4 regions of the Paenibacillus sp. 102 genome follow, and region 1 is predicted to be linked to each of the others. Evidence: riboswitches for the same ligand, from Rfam matches in the RefSeq annotation. Region 1 holds a riboswitch; each other region holds the start of a gene.

Region 1 (2,184 bases):
ATCGATACAGCTGCAGTGTATAAAAATGAAGTTGGCGTTGGACAGGCAATTCGTGAATGTGGAGTTTCACGTGAAGAATTATTCATCACATCAAAAGTATGGAATAGTGATCAAGGCTATGAATCAACATTACAGGCTTTCGAATCAACATTACAAAAATTAGGCTTGGAATACTTAGATCTATACTTAGTGCACTGGCCTGTAAAAGGAAAATATACAGAAACATGGAAAGCATTAGAGAAACTTTATAAAGACGGTCGTGTTCGTGCTATTGGTGTCAGCAATTTCCAAATCCACCACTTACAAGATGTTCTAGAAATCGCTGAAATTAAACCGATGATTAATCAAGTTGAATATCATCCACGCTTAACACAAGGAGAACTTCACTCTTTCTGTAAAGAGCATACTATTCAACTAGAAGCATGGTCACCATTAATGCAAGGTCAATTACTTGACCATTCAACATTGCAAGAAATTGCTACAAAATATAACAAATCAACAGCACAAATCATTTTACGCTGGGATCTACAAAATGAAGTTGTAACAATTCCTAAATCAATTAAAGAACATCGTATTATCGAAAATGCAAACATCTTTGATTTTGAATTAAACGCTGAAGATATGAAGGCAATTCAATCATTAAATGAAAATCATCGTGTTGGTCCAGACCCTGATAATTTCGATTTTTAAAATGAGAGTCACTGTGTAATTGCACAGTGACTCTTCTTTTTATACCGCACCTAGAAAACTGAAAATTTAAACTATATTTCATTTTATTGACAGTTCATTCGCCTAGGTGTAAGATTTTGAATAATCAAAGAAACGAAAAATTAATACAAATTGTTTACTCATTGTATCAAGAGAGGTGGAGGGACTGGCCCTTTGAAACCTCGGCAACAGGTTCACTTTGAATACTGTGCCACTTCCTGCAAGCATTATGCTTGAAAGATAGAATGAGGGACTTCGTTTATATACAGGTACATGCCTTGTAAACAAAACTCCCTCTTTCTCGATAAGAAAAGAGGGAGTTTTTCTTTCCCTCATAAATTGTTCATCACTCTTTTTGAATAACCAAACAATTTTAGGGAGGAATTTTACATGAAAAAGAAATTTGTACCTGCTGTGGCATCTGTTTTAGGAGCAAGTATTTTATTAACAGGATGCGGTAGCTATAAAGACGAAGCAAGTGGAGCAAAAGCAAAGGATAAAGCTCCTGATAAACAAGTATTGAACTTAGCCACTGGTACAGAGATTCGTACAATGGACACTGCACGTGCTACAGATACTGACTCTGGTCAAGTAATGAGAAATGTATTTGAAGGTTTATATAACCTCGGTGAAGGAAATAAGCCTGTTCCTGGTGTGGCAAAATCTCATGACGTAAGTTCTGATAAAACAAAATATACGTTCCATTTACGAGATTCGAAATGGTCAAACGGCACTCCTGTTACAGCAAAAGATTTCGTCTTTGCTTGGCAACGTGCAGTTGACCCAGCAACTGCTTCTGAATATGCATTTTTATTCTTTGATATAAAAAATGCAAAAAAGATTAATAGTAAAGAACTTCCGGCTGATCAGCTCGGTGTAAAAGCAATCGATGACCACACCTTTGAAGTTGAATTAGAGCGCCCTGTTCCATACTTTATTAGTTTAACGGCATTTCCAACATTCTTACCAATTAATGAAGCATTCTTCAAATCACAAGGTGATAAATATGCATTAGAGGATAACACGATTCTTTATAACGGTGCCTTTACATTAAGTGATTGGAAACATGAACAAAGCTTTAAGTTTAAGAAAAATACCAACTATTGGGATAAGGATAATGTGAAACTTGAAGAAATTAATTTTAATGTTGTCAAAGATCATTCAACAGCTGTTAATTTATATGAATCAAAACAAATTGATCGACTTACTTTAACATCTGATCTTGTTGATAAATATCGCAAAGATAGTAACTTTAAAGAACGACCAGATGTTGGGGTACAATTCGTACGTATGAACCAGAAAAATAAAACATTACAAAATATAAATGTTCGTCAAGCAATCGATAAATCGATAGATAAGAAAGCATTTGTAAATGTGCTTTTAAATGATGGCTCTCTACCTTCCTATTCTCTAGTGCCAAAAAATTTCGCCAAAGGGCCAAATGGGAAAGACTTCCGTGAAGAGAATGGTAATTTA
Region 2 (2,184 bases), on a different contig from region 1:
GAGTAGTTCTAATTCCTCCGCAACCACTTCATTAAATGTTTTCGTCACTAATAATTCATCGATTTCATTTTGGAACTGATTGATTTTTACTGTTGTTCCTGTTGCTAGTGCGGATCCCTGTGCAATATTTCGTACCTTTTCAGTTACTTCAGCACATTTTTTACGTGTTGCTGCTCGAATGAAAAAGCGAGCTGATGCGTAATCTGGAATAATATTCGGTGCCTTTCCGCCTTCAGTAATGACACCATGAATTTTCACATCTGCTGGAAGTTGTTGACGAAGGGCATTAATCCCATTGTAAAGCTGAATAATCGCATCTAATGCATTAATTCCTTCCTCTGGTGACGCTGCCGCATGTGCAGCCTTTCCATAAAAATGAAAATCAAGTGGATCAACTGCTAGTGATGGACTTGTTGTTGCTGTTTTTCCGCTTGGATGAATCATAAGCGCTGCATCAATATTGTTAAACAAACCCGCCTTCACATAACTTGCTTTTGCACTTCCATTTGGACCACCTTCTTCTGCTGGTGTCCCAAATACAACGATTTCACCGCCAATTTCTTCAATTGTTTCTGATAATGCAATCGCTGCCGCAACACTTATTGTGCCAATTAAATTATGACCACACGCATGACCTAATCCGGGCAAAGCGTCATACTCTGCTAAAAAAGCAATTGTAGGCCCTTGTTTCCCTGAGCTTTTCCGTGCAATAAAGCCTGTTTCATGTCCTGCTATATTGTGTTGCAGTTGAAAACCTGCACTTCCTAGTAATAAGCTTAATGTTCTTGATGCAAAAAATTCTTGATTACCAATTTCAGGATCCGCATGAATATCATGACTTGTTTTTAAGTATTTTTCTTTATTTCTTTCTATACTTTCAGCAATAATATTTCGATGTGACGTTACTTGTGTTGTTCCCATTTCTCCATTCCTCCTTTAAATTTCCACATAAAAAAACCTCTTTCTAAAAGATAGAAAGAGGCTTGAAAAATACAGATTCAAAAATGCCTTCTTTCTTATCTTTCAAGTCTTTCACTTGCTGGAATTGGCACAGTATTCATATTGAATCCGCTGCCGAGGCTTCATAGGGCCAGTCCCTCTACCTCTCTTGATAAGAAAATCGTTTTTGTTTTCATAAAATTATATTAAATTATTTTCATTCTAGTTTTATTCCGACTAAATGTCAAGGAATTCCGATCTGATTTTACCGAATATCTAAAAACCCTTTTAAAACGCCAATCGTTTCAGGTGCCTGCAGTCTTGCACATATATAAGGGAATTCTGGACTTCCTTCAAACATCATTTGCGACGTTAACGGCGCACCTACCCAAAAGATTTCATCATCAATACATACAAATGGGAGTGATTTATTTTGCCTTTGTACTCTTACATTTTTCAACGGAATGGGTCCATCGCTATATATTGTGACTTGCGCCGCTGTACGCATTAATGCCTGCCATACTCTTTTATCTACCTGTCTTGTACTTGGAAGCGAAATAATAATTTTTTGTTTTGCTGACAGAATATCTTTTAATAATGCTTTCGTCTCTTCCAAATTCATTTGCATAAACCATCTCAAACGCTTTGTAATTTTTCGTTCTAACAATGGACGTGATGTTGTACGATCATATACATTTCCATGTCTTTCTATGTGAGAAGTTAAGTGAGATAACGCTTGTTTTCTTGAAAGATTTTTCCGCATATACTGACAGTCCGATAACTGAATGAACTTCCCTCTTGCCCTTGTAACTGCAACGTTTACAAGACGATGGTTCTTATGATCGAAGAATAATACACCTGGACGTTCCTGGGGATAACTATCTACCGTATCAAATATCATCATGTCTCGTTCAGATCCTTGGAACTTATGAACTGTCGCTGCTAGAACAGGTGTATTCCGGTACTTTGTTTTTTGCAATAGTTCTCTTATACATGTTGATAAGAAACGGGACTGCGCTCGGTATGGTGTTACAATTCCAATAGATTGAACGCCATCTAATAATCCAATTAAAATCATCTGCATTGCAACTAAACCAGACATAATATTAAAACGCGAACCAGAAGCTGCATCTTTTAAAGAATAAGCTCCCATCAAACTTGTATCGAACAGAGCTGTCGCTTCATTTGCAAATGGCTGTAATTTCGCTAATTCTTGTCTTGCCGAGACAGAAGGATGATCGAACA
Region 3 (2,184 bases), on a different contig from region 1:
TTTCAATTGAAGTAAGCAAATTACATATGTACGAAACAATTCATCATTCCGATTACAGCATCTTATTATCATTTCTAGCTCATTCATAATTTTTCAGCCTTCTCTTTTATTTCTAAAAGCCACTTTTCACGTTTTGCTGCTTTACTTGTTTTTACAGACTGAAAGACAGATCGTTTGATTTGACGTATACCACAAAATCGTAAAATACCCTTTTTCATAATCACCCAATCAGCGGAGCGATATAAGAGTGCCACGTACCATAACGGCGAATCTAGAGTATTAATAACCCACGCCGTTTTCCCTGTAAGCAACCCTTTCGGCATTACCCCTTCATATTTATATGCAAACCCAGCAACAAAAACGCGATCAATAAATCCTTTTAAAATAGCTGGCATCCCCCACCACCAAATTGGATAAATAAAAATAAAAGAATCTGCCTCTTTGACTAATGTTCTGTATTTCTCTGTCTCTTCTTCATACGCTAAATCACGTCTTCTTTTATCTTCGTTAAAAATAAGTACTGGGTTAAATTGCTCCTTATAAAGATCGAGCAATGTAACCGAATGATCCGTTTCTTGCAGTCCTTTTTGGACATGTTCTAAAATGGATGCATTGAAGCTAGATGGATTAGGATGTGCATATATGATTAGTATGTTCACCTTCTTACAACACCTTTCCTTAAATTCCCTTTTGACTTTCTTTCGCATCCCATGCTATTCTAATACATGTCAAGTAGCAAGCCTATATGACAAACCAACTGACACCTACTCGGCGAAGGTGTCTCTTTTCATTTATAGCCGAATGAAATGCCTCTTTCAGGGCATATTCAACTTTTGACACTACACACTCAACACCATTCCCTTGTATCAGGCTGCTTTGGCAGTCTTTTACTCTACATACTTCTTTTAATTTTCAGATAAATTATAACATAAAAAAAGAGAGCCTAGCTCCCTTTTCTCGCCTTATAATATACCCCTTTTTCAGCATAGTGGTATTCATCATTAGCTAAAGTAATTTTCCCATCCAGTTTCAGTTCGTCTAATAGCCTTGATAAATAAAATTGGTGTAACATTTTTTTCGTGAATTTTCCTTCATGATGCGAAACGATATGTTCTTGAATATCTAATAGTGATATTGGTTTATCTTGTTCCATCATATATTCATATACTGCACTACGCAGCTTTACGTATTTTTCAAGTGTCACAGTACAATTGCAACCCCTTTCTTCTTATTCTGTTGTTTTTGAATCGGTTTTTTTGCAATAAAAAAACCTCTTCGATAAGAAGAAGTTACGTATATAGCTTCGTCTTATCTCCCAGAACAAATATGTTCTGCTGGAATTAGCACCTGCATCGCGGTTGCTGGGTTTCATCGGGCCAGTCCCTCCACCTCTCTGGATAAGAAAATATTCACTTTATATCTTACTATAGCTATTTTTATTACAATTGTCAAACAACATACAATAAGTTATATTTTCTTTCCTAACGCCCATACTAAAATTGTATGTAAAAAAGGAGGAATTTATGATGGATAAAAATGCCCGCGGATACGTTCAAGATTCATTCCATTCGCTGCAAGAAGCAAAGAATTGTTTAGAACATGCATTACAAACAGTCGAAAAGAGCGATAATCGGGAGCGCAATCGAACAATCTCTACAAGCTGTGGAACATGCATTACAAAAATGTAATCACACGGTTGATATTTTAGAACAAAAATAAATATCGCCCACCTCTTTACGAGATGGGCAATACCTCAAATGGCATACTGCAACAGTATTGCCGTCACAATTAAAAAATATACAGAATTAACGATTTCTAAAACCCCAACTTTTAATATAGATATTTTTTTACCATACAATACGATTGCACGAACTAGGCTCGGTATAAATACAAGAGAAATCAATGGATTTACTACGAAAGAAGCAATGATTAAGAAAATATGGTAGCCCCATGAGACATAGCGATAAGTAGGATTGTTCTTTTCACGTATCATTGTTTTCACATAAAATGTACTACCTAAGAAATAAAGGAAAGAAACAGCCGCAATCCACCATGCTGTCCCATCAATTGTCTTCATCGAAAAATAATAACTAATCAAACCACCAATGCAGAAAACAAGTATCGCACAAATGTCATTTACTAATGCTCGTTCCTTTTTTTGACGGGCAAAGTATATATTTACGA
Region 4 (2,184 bases), on a different contig from region 1:
TTTGCAGTACAATTGCCAGCCATTGTTTCTCCTTTGTATATGATTCTACTCCGTCTAGTACCCATAGTTTTGTAAATACTTCTACAAAATTACTCCATGTTTTTTCAATATGATTAAATAAGATATTTCTTTTCTCTTCTTCTCTTGATAATGCATTTAATAATAGGTTTGCTATGAATTGACCAAGATCAAATCCGAGTGGTCCATATGTCGCAAATTCCGGATCAATTACCTTCGTTTCCGAAGGTGATGAAAAAATGCTACCTGTATGTAAATCACCATGAATTAATGCTTCTTTTCTCGTTAAAAATTTATATTTATACTGCGCTACCTGTAACTTCAATTTCTTATCACACCAAAGTTCGTCTAATACAGGCTGCAATTCTTCCTCATAATCGTTTGTTTCATAGTTCCCAAATGGATCTGTAAATACGAGATCTTCTGTAATTTTACAAAGATCAGGATTAACAAACTTGCCGTCTAGCACCCTTTTCTCTTCTGCTAATAGACCAAAATCTGACGTATAAAAAAGAACGTGTGCCAAAAAACGTCCAATATGCTGAGATAAAAGTGGATAATCTTCCCCTTCAATCAACCCTTTACGAGTAATTGTAAGAGATGATAAATCTTCCATTACTGTCACAGCTAACTCTTCATCATGACCATATACTTTCGGAACATATTTTGGTACATATTTCGCAAAGACTTGTAATGCTTGACTTTCAATTGTAGCTCTTCTTAAAGAAAGCGGCCAGCTTTCCCCAACGACTTTTGCATATGGGAGAGCTTGTTTTACAATAATACCGCGTTCTCCATCATGGAGCCGGAATACATAATTTAAATTTCCATCCCCTATTTCATGGCAAGCCACCTTTGCTTTTTTCTCAAAGTATCCATGCTCTTTTACATACTCAACTGCTGTTTCTTTTGTTAATGAACGATATCCCATTTTTTATCCCCCTTTATTAAATTCAGAGGCTTTTCATCATAAGAAAAACCTCTTTCCATGAAGAAAGAGGTTTGAAGTTTATCTTCTCCCCTCTTATCTGTCAGAAAGTTATCCTTTCTGCTGGAATTAGCACCGTGCCTTTTTGGCGCATAAGCGCCCCATCTTACAATGGTATTACGGTCGGTTGCTGGGTTTCATCGGGCCAAATCCCTCCACCTGCTCTTGATAAGAGTTGCATGATTTATTTAAATTTTTAACTTTCTGTTACAGACTATAACAAGAATAAAAATCATTTGTCAATATTTTTATTTATATAATTCCGGGCGTCGATCAGCAAAAACAGGAATTCCCTTACGCACTTCCTTAATTTTTTCTAAGTCTATCTCCCCTTGTAAAATTGATTCTTCTTCTCCTGCTTCTGCTACAATTTCTCCCCATGGATCAACAATAAGAGAATGTCCAGCAAACACATTATTTGGATCCTCTCCTGCTCTATTGCATGCAACTACATAACATTGATTTTCAATCGCTCTCGCTTGAAGAAGTAAACGCCAATGAGCTAAGCGAACAAGCGGCCATTCTGCTACAACGAATAATACATTTACCCCTTTTACAGTATGAACACGCATCCATTCTGGAAAACGAATATCATAACAAATGACACCACCGCACTGTACACCATCCAATATAAATTCTCCTGTTTCATCACCTGCTATTAAATAGTTATGTTCATTCATCAACTGGAACAAATGAACCTTACTATACTCACTTTGTAGTTTTCCTTCACGATTTACTGTATACATCGTATTCGTAACACCATGCTTTGTTTGCCTCGCAATAGAACCACCGACAATATTCACACCATATTGCTGTGCCCAATCTGAAAGAAGTTGCTTTGTTTGAATCCCACCCCCATCTGCAATTTCCGGCAATCTCTCTAAATCATAACCAGTCGTCCAAAGTTCTGGTAATACGATAACGTCCGGTTTTCCTTGCATCGCCTCTTTTATTTTTTTCTTTGTATTTTCAATATTTGTTTTTACATTACCAAAAGCAATATCCATTTGAATACATGCGACTTTCACTTTATCCACCCCATCTTCAATTATTTGTTCTTTACAAAAACTTAGAAAGGTTATATCATTTGTCACTAGAATTGTAACAACTTTCAAAAGAGGTGGAAAGTATGAAAGATTTTCAACCTTCCGAGATTGTAACATCATTACCAACGCAAT

What was found. Region 1 has a riboswitch for S-adenosylmethionine ahead of AAIE21_RS23085 (peptide ABC transporter substrate-binding protein). Riboswitches for the same ligand answer to the same signal wherever they lie in the genome.
Region 2: it holds a riboswitch for S-adenosylmethionine, as region 1 does, so the genes downstream of both, AAIE21_RS12725 (M20 family metallopeptidase) here and AAIE21_RS23085 (peptide ABC transporter substrate-binding protein) in region 1, are expected to answer to the same signal.
Region 3: it holds a riboswitch for S-adenosylmethionine, as region 1 does, so the genes downstream of both, AAIE21_RS13220 (hypothetical protein) here and AAIE21_RS23085 (peptide ABC transporter substrate-binding protein) in region 1, are expected to answer to the same signal.
Region 4: it holds a riboswitch for S-adenosylmethionine, as region 1 does, so the genes downstream of both, mtnK (S-methyl-5-thioribose kinase) here and AAIE21_RS23085 (peptide ABC transporter substrate-binding protein) in region 1, are expected to answer to the same signal.

Annotation. Positions count from the first base shown of each region.
Region 1 is NZ_JBCGHT010000015.1:65,611-67,794, forward strand. It holds gene AAIE21_RS23080 (aldo/keto reductase) at 1-690, shown strand, start outside; SAM riboswitch class I at 851-955, shown strand; gene AAIE21_RS23085 (peptide ABC transporter substrate-binding protein) at 1,099-2,184, shown strand, end outside.
Region 2 is NZ_JBCGHT010000004.1:115,874-118,057, forward strand. It holds gene AAIE21_RS12725 (M20 family metallopeptidase) at 1-921, opposite strand, end outside; SAM riboswitch class I at 1,014-1,118, opposite strand; gene AAIE21_RS12730 (AAA domain-containing protein) at 1,205-2,184, opposite strand, start outside.
Region 3 is NZ_JBCGHT010000004.1:208,932-211,115, forward strand. It holds gene AAIE21_RS13210 (group-specific protein) at 1-87, opposite strand, end outside; gene AAIE21_RS13215 (NAD(P)H-dependent oxidoreductase) at 84-659, opposite strand; gene AAIE21_RS13220 (hypothetical protein) at 944-1,204, opposite strand; SAM riboswitch class I at 1,306-1,404, opposite strand; partial or broken gene AAIE21_RS13225 (hypothetical protein) at 1,527-1,719, shown strand; gene AAIE21_RS13230 (YwiC-like family protein) at 1,754-2,184, opposite strand, start outside.
Region 4 is NZ_JBCGHT010000001.1:548,805-550,988, forward strand. It holds gene mtnK (S-methyl-5-thioribose kinase) at 1-949, opposite strand, end outside; SAM riboswitch class I at 1,040-1,181, opposite strand; gene AAIE21_RS02845 (carbon-nitrogen family hydrolase) at 1,255-2,121, opposite strand; gene AAIE21_RS02850 (pyridoxal phosphate-dependent aminotransferase) at 2,136-2,184, shown strand, end outside.